Regions from separate parts of the Methylobacterium sp. Leaf111 genome, predicted to be linked through region 4. Evidence: predicted binding sites of a transcription regulator. Region 4 holds the regulator's gene; each other region holds the start of a gene.

Region 1 (4,667 bases), on a different contig from region 4:
CGATGCCGGTGCTGGCCGCCTCGGCCGCCCCTTGCGCCAGCTTCATCATCGGTTCGATGGCGGCGCAGGCCCGGGCGCGATCCGGCTCGATGGTGTCCATGGCGCCGGCCGCCACGAGGTTCTCCAGGGTGCGCTTGTTGAGCATGCGCGGGTTGAGGCGGCGGGCGAGGCAGGCGAGATCCTTGAAGGGCCGGTCCCCCCGGGCCTCGATCAGGGCCTCGACCGCCCCCCGGCCCACGCCCTTGATCGCCGCGAGCGCGTAGTGGATGCGCCCCTCGCGCACCTCGAAGCCGACGCCCGAGGTGTTGATCGAGGGCGGCTCGACGGTGATCTTCAGGCGCTGGGCGTCCTGGCGGAACTCCGCCAGCTTGTCGGTGACGTCGATGTCGAGCTGCATCGCGGCGGCCAGGAACTCCACCGGATGGTTCGCCTTGAGGTAGGCGGTCTGGTAGGTCAGCAGGGCGTAGGCGGCGGCGTGCGACTTGTTGAAGCCGTAATCGGCGAACTTGGCGAGCAGGTCGAAGATCTCGTTGGCCTTGGCCTTGGTGAGGTCGCGCTCGACGCAGCCCTTCACGAAGCGGTCGCGCTGGGCGTCCATCTCGGCCTTGATCTTCTTGCCCATGGCGCGGCGGAGCATGTCGGCCTCGCCGAGCGAGTAGCCGGCCAGGACCTTGGCCACCTCCATCACCTGTTCCTGGTAGACGATGATGCCGAAGGTCTCCTTGAGGATCGGCTCCAGCTTCTCGTGCGGGTACCAGCTCGCCTCGTTGCCGGCATCGCGGCCGAGCTTGCGCTCGCAATAGACCGGGATGTTGGCCATGGGGCCCGGGCGGTAGAGCGCCACCAGGGCGATGATGTCCTCGAAGCGGTCGGCCTGCATCTCGACCAGGGCCTTGCGCATGCCGGCCGATTCCACCTGGAACACGCCCACCGTCTCGCCGCGCTTCATCGGCGCGTAGGTCGCCGGGTCGTCGAGGGGCAGCGAGGCGAGATCCACGATGATGCCGCGCCGGGCCAGGAAGTCCGTGCAGCAGCGCAGCAGCGTCAGGGTCTTCAGGCCGAGGAAGTCGAACTTCACCAGGCCCGCGGCCTCGACCCACTTCATGTTGAACTGGGTCACCCGCATGCCGGTCTTCGGGTCGCGGTAGAGCGGCACCAGCTGTTCGAGGGGACGGTCGCCGATGACCACGCCGGCGGCGTGGGTCGAGGCGTGCCGGTGCAGGCCCTCGAGCTTCTTCGAGATTTCCATGAGCCGGGCGACGATCGGCTCCTCCTCGATCGCCTGCTGGAGCTTCGGCTCGCCCTCGATGGCCTGGACCAGGGTGACGGGATTGGCCGGGTTCTGCGGCACGAGCTTGGTCAGCTTGTCGACCTGCCCGTAGGGCATCTCCAGCACGCGGCCGACGTCGCGCAGCACGCCGCGGGCCAGCAGGGTGCCGAAGGTGATGATCTGCGCCACCTGCCGCTCGCCGTAGCGCTGCTGCACGTAACTGATCACCCGCTCGCGGCCCTCGACGCAGAAGTCGATGTCGAAATCCGGCATCGAGACGCGCTCGGGGTTGAGGAAGCGCTCGAACAGCAGGCCGAAGCGCAGGGGATCGAGGTCGGTGATGAGGAGCGACCAGGCCACCAGGGAGCCGGCGCCGGAGCCGCGGCCCGGCCCCACCGGGATGTCGTGGTCCTTGGCCCACTTGATGAAGTCCGACACGATCAGGAAGTAGCCGGGAAACTTCATGCCGACGATGACGTCGAGCTCGAAGGCGAGGCGGTCGCGATAGACCTGCTCGGACATGCCGGGCGCGGTGCCGTGCTGGGCGAGGCGCCGTTCGAGGCCGGCCTCCGCCTGCCGGCGCAGCTCCGCCGGCTCGTCGAGGGGGGGCGCCGCCGCGACTTCGGGGGTGCCCTCGGGGGCGGCGGCGTCGAGGGCGGCGACCACGCCGAAATTCGGCAGGATCGGCTTGCGGGTGCGCACGCGGTAGGCGCAGCGCATGGCGATCTCGACGGTGGCGTTCAGGGCGTCCGGCAGGTCGGCGAAGAGCGCGGCCATCTCGGCGCGGGTCTTGAAGCCGTGGCGCGGGGTCAGCTTGCGGCGGCGGTCGTCCGAGACGAGGCGGCCGTCCGCGATGGCCAGCAGCGCGTCGTGGGCGTCGTAGTCGCCCTCCCGGGCGAAGAACGGCTCGTTGGCGGCCACCACCGAGAGGCCGTTCGTGTCGGCGAGCCGCAGCAATTCCCGCTCGACCATGCGCTCGTCGGGCAGCCCGTGGCGCAGGATCTCGACGTAGAGGCCGTCCTCGCCGAAGGCCGCGCGCAGCTGCGCCAGGCGGCCGGCGGCGAGTTCGGCCCGGCCCTGCCGCAGGGCGCTGTCGAGGGGCCCGGTGGAACCGCCCGTCAGGGCGATCAGGCCGGCGCTCGACTCGGCCAGGGCCTCGACGCCGACCCGGGGGGCGTCGCCCAGCGCCCCGTCGAAATAGGCGCGGCTCGCCAGACGCAGCAGGTTGCCGTAGCCGGTCTCGTCCTTCGCCAGCACGACGATGTTGGCGCAGCCGGCCTGGCCCTGCCCGACGCGCGCCATCGGATCGGGCGCCTCGAAGGCGACGGTGAGCTGGAGGCCGGGGATCGGCTGGAGGCCGGCGCCGGCGGCCTTCTCGGAGAATTCCAGCGCCCCGAACAGGTTGTTGGTGTCGGTGAGCGCCAGGGCCGGCTGCCGGTCGGCGAGCGCCGCCTTCACGATGTCCCCGACCTTCAGGGCCCCTTCCAGCAGGGAGAACGACGAGTGAACGTGGAGGTGGACGTAAGCCGGGTCTTTCAGGATGCGCGCCATGAGACCACCAGCCCGAGTCGTGGTTTCCAATCCATGAGAATTCGGGGCCCGGACGCGTTTCCCTGTGGACCGCGCGACCCCTGTGACCCCGCCGCAACGCTAACGCAAGGGCGCCAGTGCGACAGCCCAGGCGGCGATGGACATCGCCAGGAGCCCGAAGGCCATGAACTCGACCGCACCCGTCAGGATCATCCGCTTGAACATGGGCCTCGCCTTTCGTTGACGCCCCGAGTTTTGTTCTTGTTTTGTTCTATGTAAAGCGAAACTCGTCGGCGCACCGCATCGTGGTTACGGCCCGGTAAATCCCGTCGCCTTGGCCAGCGGTCGCGGATCGGCTCCGCGTGCTCACGCGAAGGCGTCGGACCTCCGCGGTCCAGCGATCCGCCGCCATTGATATCCGTGCCCGGCCCTCAGGGCAGCTGCTCGATCAGCCCGTCCCGGATCGTCACGCGCCGGTCCATGCGGGCGGCGAGATCCATGTTGTGGGTGGCGATCAGCGCGGCGAGGCCGGAGGCGCGCACCAGCGCCACCAGGATGCCGAAGACGTGGGCGGCGGTGTGCGGATCGAGGTTGCCGGTGGGCTCGTCGGCCAGGAGCAGGCGCGGGCCGTTGGCGACCGCGCGGGCGATGGCGACGCGCTGCTGCTCGCCGCCCGAGAGTTCGGCCGGCCGGTGCTGGAGGCGCTCCTTGAGGCCGAGGAAGCTCAGGAGTTCGTCCGCCCGCGCCCGCGCCTCGCGCTGCGAGAGCCCGCGGATCAGCTGCGGCATCACCACGTTCTCCAGGGCCGAGAATTCCGGCAGGAGGTGGTGGAACTGGTAGACGAAGCCCATCTCCTCGCGCCGCAGGCGGGTGCGCTCGGAATCCACCATCGCGGCGGTCGGACGGCCGCCGATGTAGATCTCGCCGCCGTCGGGGCGCTCCAGCAGGCCGGCGAGGTGCAGCAGCGTGCTCTTGCCGGCCCCCGAGGGCGCCACCAGGGCGACGAGCTCGCCCGGCCAGATCGCGAAATCCGCCTGGCGCAGGATCTCGAGGGCCCCCGCCCCTTGGGCGTAGCGCCGCTCCACCTTGGCGAAGAACAGGGCCGGGACCGGCTGCGCGCCGGGCGCCTCGGCTGTCGTGGTCATGGATGCTCGGGCCTCAACCGTAGCGCAGGGCCTGCACCGGATCGAGCCGGGCGGCGCGCCACGAGGGATACAGCGTCGCGATCAGCGACAGGGCGATGGAGGTGACGACCACCACGGTGATCTCGTTGGCGTTCATCTCGGCCGGGATCTCGGCCAGGAAGCGCACCGTGGGGTCCCAGGCGGAAGGGAACAGCACCCGCTGGATCCCCTTGATGTTCATCGTGATCAGGATGCCGAGGGCCAGCCCGCTCAGGGTCCCCACCACGCCGATCAGCGCGCCGTTGATGAGGAACACCCGCATGATGGTGCCGGGGGTCGCCCCCATGGTGCGCAGGATGGCGATGTCGCTGGACTTGTCGCGCACGAGCAGGATCAGTCCCGAAATGATGTTCAGGGTCGCGACCACGACGATCAGGCTGAGGATCAGGAACATCACGTTCCGCTCCACCTCCAGGGCGCCGAAGAAGGTCCGGTTGCGCTGGCGCCAGTCGGTGAGGAGCACCGGGCGCTCGGCCGCCATCTCGAGGTCGGGCCGCATCGTGCCCACCGCCTCGGCATTGTCGAGGTAGATCTCGATCAGGCTGACATCGGCGTCCCGGTTGAAGAAGGCCTGGGACTCCGTCAGGGGCATGAACACGAAGGTCGAGTCGAACTCGGTCATGCCGATCTCGAAGATCGCCTTGATGGTGTAGCCCTTGGTGCGCGGCGCCGTGCCGAACGGC
Region 2 (4,667 bases), on a different contig from region 4:
GAGAACCATGCATGGGCATTTCGGACCGAGAGGGCGGTGATCTCGCCCACATCCTGCATCGCGATCTTGACCGAGAGCGCTTCGAGCTTCAGGCGCTTGCCGCCGCAGGTGGCGCAGGGCGTCTCGCTCATGAAGCGCGCGATCTCCTCGCGCGAGCTGTCGCTCTCGGTCTCCTTGTAGCGCCGCTCCAGGTTCGGGATGACGCCTTCGAAGGGCTTGTTCACCTCGTAGGCGCGCATGCCGTCGTCGTAGGCGAAGCGGACCGATTCAGAACCGGTGCCGGACAGGATCACGTCCCGGGCCTTCGTCGGCAGATCGGCCCAGGCGACCGTGGTCTTGAAGCCGAAGTGGCGGGCCAGCGCGTCGAGGGTCTGGCCGTAATAGGGAGAGGTCGACTTCGCCCAAGGACCGACGGCACCGCGCTTCAGGCTGAGCTTGGCATCCGAGATCACGAGCTCCGGGTCGATCCGCATCTCGTGGCCGATGCCCCCGCAGGTCGGGCAGGCGCCGAAGGGATTGTTGAACGAGAAGAGCCGCGGTTCGATCTCCGCGATGGTGAAGCCGGAGACGGGGCAGGCGAAGCGCGACGAGAAGGTGATGGCCTCCCGCGGCGCCGCGCCCTCCGGCGTCTCGGCGAACTCGATCAGGGCGATGCCGTCGGCGAGTTCCAGGGCGGTCTCGAAGGAATCGGCCAGCCGCGCCGCGATGTCCGCCCGCACCACGATCCGGTCCACCACCACGTCGATGTCGTGCTTCAGCTTCTTGTCGAGCTTCGGCACGTCGTCGATGGCGTAGTACTCGCCGTCGATCCGCAGGCGCTGGAAGCCCTTCTTCTGGAACTCGGCGATCTCCTTGCGGTACTCGCCCTTTCGGCCACGGATCACCGGTGCCAGGAGGTAGAGTCGGCTCTTCTCCGGCAGGGCCAGGACGCGGTCCACCATCTGGCTGACGGTCTGGCTCTCGATCGGCAGCCCGGTCGCGGGCGAGTAGGGAATGCCCACCCGCGCCCAGAGCAGGCGCATGTAGTCGTAGATCTCGGTGACGGTGCCGACCGTCGAGCGCGGGTTCTTCGAGGTGGTCTTCTGCTCGATGGAGATCGCCGGCGAGAGCCCGTCGATCTGGTCGACATCGGGCTTCGACATCATCTCCAGGAACTGGCGCGCGTAGGCCGAGAGGGATTCGACGTAGCGGCGCTGGCCCTCGGCGTAGATGGTGTCGAAGGCGAGCGACGATTTGCCGGAGCCGGACAGACCCGTGAAGACAACGAGGCGATCGCGGGGAATCGTCAGGTCGATGTTCTTCAGATTGTGCTCGCGCGCGCCGCGCACCGAGATGACCCGCGCGTCGCGAGCCCCGTCGAACAGCGCCTCGATCTTGGCTTCGACCCGCTCGGCCTCGGCTTGCGATGTCTTGGCAGCGGCTTTGGCTTTGGCCATGGAGTCTCTTCGGAACGTCTTCGGCGCGGAACTCGTCGGGACTCGACCGGAGCCCCTGCGGCATGTCGGGCGCACCACCGCGTCGGGCAAGGCGCGCGCCACGCATAGCCGCTCTTCAGCTAGAACAAAAAGCGTACGCGGACAATATCGCGGCCTTCCGGCAGAGGTTTCGGCCGCCGCGACCGCACCGAATGGCAGTGAGGGAGTTCGCTGCCGACGGTTTGGAAGACGCGGGCCCCGCGGCTTCGGCTGAGGATTGGGCCGACCCCTGCCGCCTCCGCAGACGGATCAGTTGCTTCGCGGTCCAGCGGTCGCGTGAGCGAGCCGGAGTCACAAAGCAACTGGATGGTTCGCTGAAGCTCCCGACCCGCCCTGCCTAAAAATTGAAGTGACCGACCAAAAAATTGATCATAAGATAAATTTGAAACACAACTTTTACCGGCTGCTCCGACAGTGCCGCAGCGTTTCGAAGCAGGTTTCATGTGATGTCCGCCGGTCTCTTTTCATCGCTGCGCATTCGGATTCTTCTGGTTGCCCTCGCTCCATGTCTTGCGTTTGCGATGGTCGTGGGCCTTGCCATCACCGAGCGGATGAATGCTCGGACCCGGATGGTCCATGTGCAGGACCTCGTCGGCATTGCGGGCCAGATCAGCGCCCTGGTGCACGAAGCCCAGCGGGAGCGCGGGGCATCGAGCCTCTATCTCGCCGCCAAGGGGACCAAGTTTCGATCCGAACTCGATGCGCAGCGCCTGCGGACCGATGCCGCCCGGGCAGCCCTGGACGCGGGCCGGGCCGGCCTCGACCTCGCCGCCTTCGGAGCCGGCGTCGCCCGTCGCAATGCGGCGCTGACCGAGCAGCTGGCGGCGATCGTCCCCCACCGCGCGGCGGTCGACGGGCTCGGGCGCACGCCGGCTCAGAACATGGGGCTCTATTCGGGGGTGATCGCCAACGCGCTCGACCTAGTGCGCGAGGTTTCCCAGGTCGCCGCCAGCGCCGATCTCGCCGCCCGCATCAGTTCCTACTCGTCGTTCCTCGCCCTCAAGGAGCTGGCGGGCCAGGAGCGGGCCGCGGCCTCGGCGATCTTCGGCGCCGGCCAGATTGATCTTGCAGGCCACGAGCGCTTGGCGGGTCTGAGCGCGGGCCAGGGCACCTACGAATCCCTGTTCCGCCTCGGGGCCGAGCAGGAACAGGTGGCCCTCCTCGATGCCGGCAAGACTGCGCCCGCGGCCCGGGAGGTCGATCGTCTCCGCCGCCTCGTTCTCGACACGCCCCCCGGCACGCCGCTCGCCTTCACCGATGCGCCCGCCTGGTTCCGCCTCGCGACCGAGCGCATCGATACGCTCAAGACGATCGAGGACCGGCTCACCGCGGATCTCGGAGCCGCCGCCGGAGCCGCCCGCGCCGATGCCGAGCGGAGCGTCCTGGTCTGGATGGCCGTGGGACTCGCGATCCTGGTCCTCTCGTGCGGCCTCGCCTTCGCCTTCGGGACCGCCATCGCCCGTCCGCTCACCCGTATCGCCGCTTCCCTGACCGCCATCGGCCGAGGCGAGGAAGCCGGCCCGATCCCGCAGAACGGCGCCCGCGAGGTTCGCGCCATCGCGGCAGCGGCCGTCGACTTCCAGGCCAGCGTGGTCGAGCGCCGGCGCATCGCCACGGAAGCCGACCACCTCACCGCCCACGCCGCGGCGGCCCGCCGCGCCGAGATGGTGGCACTGGCCGATCGCTTCGAGGCCCAGGCCAGCGGGATCGTCGAGGCGGTGTCGGCCTCCGCGAGCCAGCTCGAAACGGCGGCCTATGCCCTCACCCAGGCCGCGACCGATACGTCATCCCTGAGTGGGTCCGTGGCCGCAGCCTCGGCGGAAACCGCGGCCACGGCCGACACCGTGGCGGCAGCCACGGAGGAGCTCAGCGCCTCGGTGCGGGAGATCGGCAACCGCGTCGAGGCCTCGAGCGCGGTCGCCGGTGAGGCGGAGCGCGATGCAGCGCGGATGGCGGAGGATGTCCATCGCCTGGCCCAAGCGGCGAGCAGCATCGGCGAGATCGTCGGCCTGATCACCAGTATCGCGGCCCAGACCAACCTCCTGGCGCTGAACGCCACCATCGAGGCGGCCCGAGCCGGCGAGGCCGGGCGCGGATTCGCGGTCGTCGCCGCAGAGGTGAAGAGCCTCGCGACCCAAACAGCCAGGGCCACCGAAGAGATCGCCGCGAAGGTCGGCGAGATCGCCCAATCGACCGACGCGTCCGTGACGGCCATCGGTGGAATCACCGATGTCATCCAGCGCCTGAGTCGGATCTCGGAGGACATCTCGGTGGCCGTCGACCAACAGGAAGCGGCCACGCAGGAGATCGCCCGCAATACGGTCCTGACGTCCGAGGGCACCCGGGCCGTATCCGGCCACATCGTCGGTGTCCGCGAAGCGGCGGATTCCGCCCGCAGTGGGTCGGCGCAGGTGCTCACCGCGGCGAGCGATCTCGCCCGTCAGGCCTCGGCCCTGCGCCGGGAAGTCGATGGGTTCCTGGTCACGGTCCGGGCCGCCTGATCCGCCCTACGGGTTGGTCTTCCAGGGGTTGATGACGCGCATCGCCGTCAGCTCCGGCTTCACGGATTGGTCGACGCTCGCGGGCATCACCTTGCGCGCCTGCGCCATCATCTTGCGGGCCTGATCCGCTGGGAGAGCGCCGATCGGCAGCATCATCGCGGCGAGCTGGTTGCGGGTGCGCCGATCGACGAAGTCGGAGCGCCCGACGCTCTCGAAGTCGCGCACGGTGTGCCGGTCATCGGGCCGCCCGGTGAAGACCTTCGCGCCGTCCTTCATCACCACGATATCGCCGGGGCGGAGGGTCTCGTCCTTCATGAAGGCGGCCGCGGGGCCGGCCTTCATGTCGAGCGGGGTCTGGCGGTCCGTGACCTTGATCTGCAGGGGCTTGGATTTGGGAAGCGCGGCGTAGCGGATCTTCGGACGCTGGCGCGTGGCCTTTCGGATCGAGCGACGGGCCTGCTGATAGTCGAAGCCGGGATCGGCCACGGGCGCGGGCGCGGCTTGCTGGGCCGGCCGTGCGGGCGCAAAGAGCAGGTCGAACAGGCCGCCATCGGCGCTCTGAGCGCACGCCGGAAGCGTGAGCATCATCAGTCCGAAAACGGGAGCGGCGACAATGCGCGTGGCTGCGGAGAACGGGATCGTCGGCATCGATGTCTCCGGGTGAGGCGCCCGACGGCGCGCCGAGATGACC
Region 3 (4,667 bases), on a different contig from region 4:
GACTTCCGGACCTTGCGCGCCGCCCTCGACGGGAAGGCCTGAGCCCGCTCGGGCCGGCGCCCAAGCGGAACCGTATCCCGTAGCTGCGACTTACTTCACGCGGCCGTGTGTGACGCCGCGTGGCCGGACAGGGTGTAACGAGATCATGCGCTGGGAAGATTTCCGCTCGTCGGACAATGTCGAGGATCGGCGCGGCGAAGGTGGCGGCGGTGGTGGGTTCGGCTTTCCCGGCGGCGGAGCCGGTGGCCTTGGCATCGGCACCATCGTGATCCTGTGCATCATCGGCTGGGTCACGGGCATCAACCCGGCGGTCCTGATCGGCGGTGCCGAGCAGATGTCCGGCGGCGGACGCCCGCGCCAGGAGCAGGTCGACCCCCAGACCCAGGCCCAGCGCAAGACCAAGCCGACGGACGAGAGCGGGCGCTTCGCCGCCGCGATCCTCGGCAACACCGAGGACGTGTGGAAGGAGGTCCTGCCGAACCAGACGGGCCGCCAGTACCGCCCGACCGCGATGGTGCTCTACACCGGCGGCACCCGCAGCGGCTGCGGCTCGGCCCAGGCCGCCATGGGGCCGTTCTACTGTCCGATCGACAAGAAGGTCTATCTCGACACTTCGTTCTTCAAGGAGATGGAGCAGAAGTTCGGCGTGAAGGGCGACTTTGCCTACGCCTACGTCATCGCCCACGAGGTCGGCCATCACGTCCAGGACGAACTCGGCATTCTCGGCAAGGTCCAGGGCCGCCAGCAGAACGCGTCGACCAAGACCGAGGCGAACCAGCTGTCCGTGCGCACCGAGCTCATGGCCGACTGCCTCGCGGGCGTCTGGGCCAAGAATTCCAACGACAAGTATAACGCCCTGGAGCAGGGCGACATCGAAGAGGCGATGCAGGCGGCGAGCGCCATCGGCGACGACAAGCTTCAGAAGCAGTCGCAGGGGTATGCCGTGCCGGATTCCTTCACGCACGGCTCATCCGAGCAGCGGATGCGCTGGTTCATGACCGGCTATCGCAGCGGACAGACGAAATCCTGCGACACGTTCCGGGCCGCGCGGAACTGAGCTGCAGCCGGCGCGCTGTCGGGGGGCGGGACTTTCGCGTAGGATCGGTCCCGTCCCGCCCGCGTTCGGTTGAAGGCATTCCAAGATGGTCGCATCCGACAAGACCCGCAGCTTCATCCCGCTGGCCATCGCGGTCCTCACGGTATCGGACACCCGCAGCGAGGGGGACGACCGCTCCGGCGACACCCTCGTCGAGCGCCTCACGGCGGCGGGGCACACCCTGGCCGCCCGCGCCATCGTCCCCGACGAGGTCGAGGCGATCCGCGGACAGGTCGAGTGCTGGAGCCGTGACCCGGCCGTCGACGTGGTCATCACCACGGGCGGCACCGGTTTCACGGGTCGCGACGTGACGCCCGAGGCAATCGAGCCCCTGTTCGAGAAGCGCATGGATGGTTTCTCGGCCGTCTTCCACCGCATTTCCTACGACAAGATCGGAACCTCGACCTTGCAGTCGCGCGCCACGGCGGGCGTCGCGAACGCGACCTACATCTTCGTTCTGCCCGGCTCTCCCGGCGCCTGCCGCGACGCTTGGGACGGCATCCTGGCCGCGCAGCTCGACTACCGCCATCGGCCCTGCAACTTCGTCGAGATCATGCCCCGCCTAGACGAGCACCTGCGTCGCGGCGCTTCGATCTCGGTGTAGGCGGGACGGTCGACCCGCGATCCGCGGCGATTACGCCCGGTCGAGGCGCGCCGCGAGCGGGCGGGCCTTCAAACGGCGGATGAATTTCGGGCCCGCCAGCAGGCGTTCGCGGCGCACCAGATCGCCTGGGCGTGGAGCGTTCACGCCGATGACGCGCTCCCCTCCGGCGGCCAGGCGTGCCGGCAGGCCGGTATGGGGGCGGCGCAAGCGGGCCAAAGACACCTCCGGGCGGGCCGTCCCAATGAAGCGGTCCAGAAGACGGATCCAACCCTCGGCGGGAACATCGCCGGCCTCGAGACACAGCACCCAGTCCCGGCGCGCGATCTTTGCACCGGCCGACCAGGGCGACGACCCACGACCACGCAGAACGACCGTCGCGCCGGTCGCCTCGGCCACGGCCTCGATCATCGCATTCGCGACCGGCACGACGATCACCGCGTCACCGACGAGTCCTGCCGCAACTCCGGCGACCAGCGCGCCTAGCGTATCGGCGAGATGATCGACGGAATCGGGGTCGGCAGGCCGCGCCACGGAGATGAGAGCCGAAAGCATGCGCGCGCATACCGTATTTTCGCGTAGCGCCAAGCCACATCGCGGCGACGCAGAGGACGCAAATGGGTAGAAACGCGACACGACACGCGTTCTGCCTGAAATTTTTGCAGCGCCCCGAGCATTTGTTCATGATACGTTCTCGTCCGATCCCAACGGATGAACCTCGCCCATGCCAGCAGACGCCACTCGCCCATCGTCCGCCGGCCCCGCGGCTGCGCGACGCCTCGGCGAGACCACACCGCAGCCGATGGGGCGGCGGGGCCGGGGTGCCACGGCCAATCCGAGCGGACGGTACGAGGCGGCCCGACGGGAAACCTTCGACGACGGCTGGTCCGGGAATGAGGAGGCGGTCCCCGTCCGGACCGAGGTGCGGCCGGAGCATGCCCGCACGCTGATCACCCGCAACACCTCGCCCGACATCTCGTTCGATCGCTCGATCAATCCCTACCGCGGCTGCGAGCACGGCTGCGTTTACTGCTTCGCCCGTCCGAACCACGCCTATGTCGGCCTGTCACCGGGCCTCGACTTCGAGACCAAGCTGTTCCGGAAGGTGGGTGCCGGCGCTCTGCTCGAAACGGAGTTGTCGGCACCGGGCTACCGTCCCGCCACGATCGCCCTGGGCACCGCCACCGATCCCTACCAGCCGATCGAACGGGAGCATCGCGTCACCCGCGCGGTGCTGGAGGTCCTGGCGCGGTTCCGCCACCCGGTCGGCATCGTGACGAAATCGAATCTCGTCGTGCGCGATCTCGACCTCCTCACCGACCTCGCGCGCGACGGTCTCGTGAAGGTCGCGATCTCGGTGACCACCCTCGATCCCGTCCTGGCACGCCGGCTGGAGCCCCGCGCGCCGCATCCGCAAAAGCGCCTGGACGCGATTGCCCGCCTGAGCGCCGCGGGCATTCCCGTGATGGTCATCGCCGCGCCGATCATCCCTTCGTTGAACGACCACGAGCTGGAGGCGATCCTCGCCCGGGCCCGGGCGCTCGGCGCCGTGGAGGCGAGCCACGTACTCCTGCGCCTGCCGCTCGAACTCGATGACCTGGTGAACGACTGGTTCGCCGAGCATTACCCAGGCCGCCAGCGCCACGTCATGTCGCTGGTCCGCGCCGCGCGGGGCGGAAAGGCCTATGACGCCGCTTTCGGCACGCGGATGACCGGCACCGGCGCCTATGCCGACCTGATCCGCCAGCGCATGCGGCTCGCCCGGCAGCGCCTCGGCTATCCCGAAGTCCGTCGTCGCCTGCGCGTCGACCTGTTCAGGGTTCCGCGCGACCAGTTGAGCCTGTTCTGAGATCGTAGGCGCGCGTGAAGCTGAGCCGATGATGGGGCGAGCGGCCGCGGTGTGCAAGGCCGGCGAGATGGGTGCGCGTGCCGTAGCCGACGTTGCTCGCCCAGCCGTAGTCCGGGTAGCGCCCGGCCAGCCGACGCATCAATGCGTCGCGCAGGGTCTTGGCCACGATGGAGGCGGCGGCGATCTGCGGCACCAGCCGGTCGCCGCCCACCACGGCGCGGCCGGGGAGGGCGAGTCCCGGAATCGTGTCGCGGCCGTCGACCCAGACCGGTGCGTCGAGATGCAGGCCGAGGACCGCGCGCCGCATGGCGTCGAGGGTGGCAGCGCGGACGTTGATCCGGTCCACCAGCGCGCGCGATCCGGCCGCCACCGCGACGCGGGCCCACGCCCGGATGAGTGGAGTCAACGCCTCGCGCTCGGCCGCCTTCAGGCGCTTGCTGTCGTCGAGACGCGCCAGAAGCTCGGGCGGGAATGCAGCCGGCGCAAACCACACCGCCGCGACGATCACCGGGCCGCAGAGGGCCCCCCGCCCAACCTCGTCGCAGCCGATCACGGCCGGGTAGGTCTCCGCCAGGCGCGGGTCGAAGGGCGGCATCGGGCAGGGTCCGGGCAGGGGGCTGATCCCTTCCCCTAGCGTGCGTGGCCAGTCGGGTCCACGCGTCAGCCGAGTTCGACGATGCCCCGCGATGGCGTGCCCGCGGCCCGAACCCGGACGGACGTGCTGCCATGGGCTTGTGCGATGTTGTCGTAGAACTGCCGCGCGCTCTCGGCCCAGGTGTACCGCAGGGCTTCGCTGCGGCAACGCTCCCGCGGAATTGCCAAGGCGGCCAGGGCGGCCGCACGCAAGTCGTGATCGAGGACGCCGGCACCGGTCCGGCCGATGACGTCGAGGGGCCCGGTGACGGGATAGGCGGCCACTGGGACGCCACAGGCGAGGGCTTCGAGAAGCACGATTCCGAAGGTGTCGGTCAGGCTCGGAAACACGAAGACGTCGGCAGCGGCGTAGAGGGCGGCGAGGGCGGCGCCGGTGCGGATGCCGAGAAAGCGGGCCGCCGGCGCAATCCCCGCGAGGCGCGCCCGATCCGGGCCGTCGCCGACGACGACCTTCGTTCCAGGCAGAT
Region 4 (4,667 bases):
TTCCATCCTCCCGCGGCGGCGTCGCTTGCCGCCGCGTCCGTGCGCTGGCATCAGCACGCACGATGAAAGACACGCAGCCCTACGGCACTTACGCTCCCACAGGCCTCGTCGCGCGCATCGCTCGGCAGACGGGCCGGATCTCCTACGCGAGCTGGGCCGGGCGACGCCTCGCCCTGTTCCTGCGCCGCGTGGCGATCGGGCTGCTGCGCGGCGCCCCTCTGGACGTCGAACGCTACGGCGCCCGCATGCGGCTCTACCCCTACAACAACAACTGCGAGAAGAAGGTGCTCTTCACGCCGCAGTTCTTCGATCCGGAGGAGCGCGCACTTCTCCGGGCGAAGCTTCAGCCCGGCTGCACCTTCCTGGATATCGGCGCGAATATCGGTGCCTACGCGCTGTTCGTGGCGGCCTTCGCGGGGCCGCGCGCCCGGATCCTGGCCGTCGAGCCGCAGCCGGACGTGTTCGACCGCCTGACCTACAACATCGCTCAGAATCCGTTTGGAACGGTCAAGGCGGTGGCCTGCGCGGTCGCCGACAAGGCGGGGGAACTCACCCTGTTCGTGGATCCCCGCAACCGGGGGGAATCGAGCCTGAAGATCGTCGGGACGAACGAGGGCGCGCAGATTCGTGTGCCGGCCGTGCCCCTGCTCGATCTCGCCCTCGGCGAGGGCATCGCGCGCATCGACGCCATGAAGCTCGACGTCGAGGGCGCCGAGGACCTGATCCTCGAACCCTTCCTGCGGGCCGCCCCCGCGAGCCTCCACCCGCGGCTGCTCATCGTCGAGAACGGCACCGACCAGTGGCAGATCGACCTGCCCGCCTTGCTCGAGCAGCACGGCTATCGCCGGATCGCTCGCACCCGCCTCAACCTGATCTTCGAGCGGGCCGACTGACGGGCCCGCGCGGTTCTTCTGGGACGCGCGCCCTACAGCACCGGGATGGCGTCGGCCACGGCGATGCCGACCGGGTCGATGCGGCAGCGATGGGCGTGGACGGCGACGCCGGCCGCCCGAGCGGCCTGAAGCGCCCGGTCGAAGGCAGGATCGAGGTCCCGCGCGGCATCGAAGCGATCCGCCCACATCTGCACCACGATGATGACCATGGCACGGCCCCCGGCCTCGACGACGGCCGCGAGGTCCGTCATGTGGCGGGCGCTGCGGGCGGCGACGCAATCGGGAAATTCCGCGAGGCCGGGGCTGCGCATCAGGTGACAGTTCTTCACCTCGACATGGCAGGGCGGCATCCCCTCCCCGGTGGCGAGGAAGTCGACCCGGCTGGCCCGGGCGTAGCGGACTTCGGGGCGCAGGCCCGTGTAGCCGGCGAGGCACGGCAGGCCGCCGGCGGCGAAGGCCTCCGCCACCAGGGCGTTCGGCCGCATCGTGTTGATGCCGACCCATTGCCGGCCGCCGGGCAGATCCGCCTCCACCAGTTCCCAGGAAAAGGGGAGCTTGCGCGTCGGGCTCCGGACGTCGGACAACAGGGCCCGCGCGCCCGGCACCGCAAGTCCCAGCATCGCCCCCGGGTTGGGGCAATGGGCCGTGATCACGGACCCGTCGGCAAGCTGCAGGTCGGCGAGAAAGCGGTTGTAGCGACGCACCAGGCGCGCCTCGATCAGGGGCGAAGGGAAGCGCATCGCGGGTCCGGGGCAAGAAACGGGTTGATACGGGCCCCCGTCGACGGGGAATCGGGCCGTCGTGAGGCGCCCGGGCTGGTCAGTACCGACCGGATGCGACAGAATTCGCGCGGCGCGCCCGGGTCGATGACCGGGAAAGCCGCAGTTCGTCCGCGAGGCCGCCATGTTCAATCTGTTCGACATCCTTCAGGCGCAGGCGGGCCCCAACGCGCAGGGTTTCGGACGGCAGTTCGGTTTGTCGCCGGAGCAGAGCCTGCGCGCGATGGAAGCCCTGCTTCCGGCCCTCACGATGGGGCTGCAGCGGAACGTCGCCCAGGATCCGACCGGCTTCGCCCACCTCTTCAATCTCGTCGGCCCCGCCGCGCCGAAGGCGTCGAGCGCGACGCCGCAGATGGACATGCTGGTCCAGCAACTCTTCGGCTCGCCCCATCTGAGTCAGGCCGTTCTGCAGCAGGCCGCTGCCGTCAGCGGCGTGGCGATGCCGGCCTTGAAGCAGATGCTGCCGATCATGGCCGGCATGGTGGTGGCGGGGATCGTCCACGTCATGATCAACCAAGCGCCTGCCGCGGCGCCGGTCCCGCGCGCCGAGGCGAACCCCTTCGGCTTCCCGCCCAATGCCTGGTCGGAGATGATGCAGGCGTTCCTGAACTCCGGCGCCAAGGCCCCGAAGCCCGCGACGCCCTCGCCCCAGGCACGGCCGCGTGCGGCGTCGACGTGGCTCGCGGCTTCGCCCCGGCCGGAGTCCGCCGGGCCGGACAGGTCGGCCACGGAAGCGCCCTTCGACGTGATGCAGCAGATGTTCCAGACGGGCCTGGAGGTGCAGCAGGAGAACGCCCGCGCGATGCAGCGCCTGTTCGATACCTTCTGGCAGGATCCCCGCAATCCCACCGAGACGGGCGGCAACGGTTCGGGTGACCGGCCCAAGGCAGGGCGCACCGGGCAGCGCTAGCTGAAGACCCGCCGTCGGCGACGTCGGCGACGCCGGCAGAGGACGGCAGAGAACCGATCGTCGCCGGGCCATCGACCCGAGGGCGCTGCGCCCGGGCGCCCTGCCGACCGGTCTAGACGCCGGCCGTCCAACTCGTTCGTCGGATCGGGGCACCACTCGGTCGCAGCGATGGCCGCAGCGGCAGGCCGGCGTGGCGCTCGGGCGACGCCCGGATCCGCCCTTGCCGAGGGGATCGAACGGATCGGGCCCGAGAGGCTTGAGATGGGAACCCTTGCAGAACACTTACGGAACGTTTAACGTGTTCGTGGTTTGTTTCTAGTGCCACCCGCCGCGATCCGTGGCGCTAACGAAGAGTGTCCCGCATGTTGACGCGTAAGCAGCTGGACCTGCTCCAGTTCATCCAGCTTCGGATGCGCGAGAGCGGCGTTCCCCCGTCGTTCGACGAGATGAAGGATGCCCTCGACCTGAAGTCGAAGTCGGGCATTCACCGCCTGATCACGGCCCTGGAGGAGCGCGGCTTCCTGCGCCGGCTGCCCAACAGGGCGCGGGCCATCGAGGTGATCCGGATGCCGGAGAGCCTCGGGGGGAATGCGGGCGCCCCGCGCGCCGCTCCGGCCTCCGAGGTTCGCCGCTTCACGCCGAGCGTGGTCGAAGGCGGCAAGGGCAAGGGCAAGGGCTTGCCGGCCGGCGCATCGGTGTCCCGACTGCCGACCACGCAGGCCACCGACGAGAGCGGTCGGGCCGTGACCATCCCGGTGATGGGTCGGATCGCGGCCGGTACGCCCATCTCGGCCATCCAGGAACAGAGCCATTCGGTGACGATGTCGCCGGATTTCCTGGCCGGCGGCGAGCATTACGCCCTGGAGGTGCGCGGCGATTCGATGGTCGATGCCGGGATCCTCGACGGCGACCTGGTGGTCATCCGCAAGCAGGACACCGCCAATACGGGCGACATCATCGTGGCCCTCATCGACGACGAGGAGGCGACCCTGAAGCGCCTGCGCCGGCGTGGATCGTCCATCGCCCTGGAAGCGGCGAATCCGGCCTACGAGACGCGGGTCCTCGGGCCGGATCGGGTGCAGATCCAGGGACGTCTCGTCAGTCTGGTGCGCCGCTACTGAAGGGGGTCCCCGTCCGGTTCATCGCCGGACGGATCCGACGGATCGCGGGTGCGATCGGGGATTTCCGGTAAGACCGACGCCGGCGGTGTCGAAGATGGCAAGGACGTTCCCGGCGGGTCCACCGGCTTGCGCAGAGGCGTCGCACGCCAGGGCACGACATCCCCGGGATGCTTCGCGGAGGCGAGGGACGGCCCATCGCGGGTGAGGTGAATCGCGGTCGCACCGTGCGATTCCAGGAAATCCCGGTCGATGACGATCGATGCGGCGCAGCCCCCGGGCGCGGATTGCCGGGTGATCAGGATGTCGGCCCTGGCGCAGTCCTCTCCGAGGGCACCCTTGTCGGTGGTCAGGGCGAGCACGCGGCCGTCGGGTGTGGTCAGGGTACAGCCCAGGCGATCGCAGCGCGCGCCCTCGAACCCCGTTACGTCCTGCACCCGTCGGTCGTCTCCATCGGCCTTGAGCCATTGCGCGAGCACGAAGGGGGGCGGCCGGCCAAGGGTGGCGAGCCGCCCGTTGCGCTGGCGGATGGCGGCGCCCGCCCCCTCCCGATCGACGTAGATGTCGTAGCGATCCGGGGCAGCCGCACAGGCGATGCCGATCGCTGCCGGAATGAGGCCGAGCCAGCGCAGCGACGAGGCCGGGAGCGTCAGGACGATCAGGGCAGCGGCCAGGAGGCCGAGGGCCCCCGTGCCGAAGGCCGGGACCACGACGACGGCGTTGCCGAAGCCCGCGATCCAGGTCGAGATGGTCAGCATCCCCCGCACCGCCAGGCCCATGGCCCACCAGACCGGCTGATCCAGCGCGAACGGATAGGCGAGGATGCCCAGAACCGCTGACGGCATCACCGCCAGGGAGACCAGCGGCAGGGTGAGCGCATTGCCCACCAGCCCGAAGGGCTGCACCGTCTGGAAGTGGTAGGTGGCGAAGGGCGCGGTGGCGATCTGGGCCACGAGCGTCGTGGCCA

Evidence for each region. The regulator LexA, encoded in region 4, represses DNA repair genes until DNA is damaged. The targets are predictions, from matches to a motif close to TGTTCNNNNTGTGTTCNG.
Region 1: the regulator LexA is predicted to act here: its motif matches at 3,057-3,074, upstream of dnaE (DNA polymerase III subunit alpha).
Region 2: the regulator LexA is predicted to act here: its motif matches at 1,557-1,574, upstream of uvrA (excinuclease ABC subunit UvrA).
Region 3: the regulator LexA is predicted to act here: its motif matches at 2,376-2,393, upstream of ASF41_RS01540 (PA0069 family radical SAM protein).

What each region holds. Positions count from the first base shown of each region.
Region 1 covers NZ_LMNE01000001.1:825,208-829,874, forward strand. Annotated here, with positions in the region: gene dnaE (DNA polymerase III subunit alpha) at 1-2,821, opposite strand, end outside; gene ASF41_RS03655 (ABC transporter ATP-binding protein) at 3,232-3,945, opposite strand; gene ASF41_RS03660 (lipoprotein-releasing ABC transporter permease subunit) at 3,959-4,667, opposite strand, start outside.
Region 2 covers NZ_LMNE01000056.1:53,538-58,204, reverse strand. Annotated here, with positions in the region: gene uvrA (excinuclease ABC subunit UvrA) at 1-1,436, opposite strand, end outside; gene ASF41_RS19705 (methyl-accepting chemotaxis protein) at 1,922-3,976, shown strand; gene ASF41_RS19700 (hypothetical protein) at 3,983-4,624, opposite strand.
Region 3 covers NZ_LMNE01000001.1:361,158-365,824, reverse strand. Annotated here, with positions in the region: gene ASF41_RS01560 (uracil-DNA glycosylase family protein) at 1-42, shown strand, start outside; gene ASF41_RS01555 (neutral zinc metallopeptidase) at 146-1,057, shown strand; gene moaB (molybdenum cofactor biosynthesis protein B) at 1,143-1,700, shown strand; gene ASF41_RS01545 (hypothetical protein) at 1,731-2,252, opposite strand; gene ASF41_RS01540 (PA0069 family radical SAM protein) at 2,422-3,546, shown strand; gene ASF41_RS01535 (ribonuclease HII) at 3,512-4,141, opposite strand; gene ASF41_RS01530 (glycosyltransferase family 1 protein) at 4,207-4,667, opposite strand, start outside.
Region 4 covers NZ_LMNE01000024.1:22,057-26,723, forward strand. Annotated here, with positions in the region: gene ASF41_RS14470 (FkbM family methyltransferase) at 63-893, shown strand; gene sfsA (DNA/RNA nuclease SfsA) at 926-1,633, opposite strand; gene ASF41_RS14480 (DUF937 domain-containing protein) at 1,797-2,582, shown strand; gene lexA (transcriptional repressor LexA) at 2,945-3,703, shown strand; gene ASF41_RS14490 (ComEC/Rec2 family competence protein) at 3,697-4,667, opposite strand, start outside.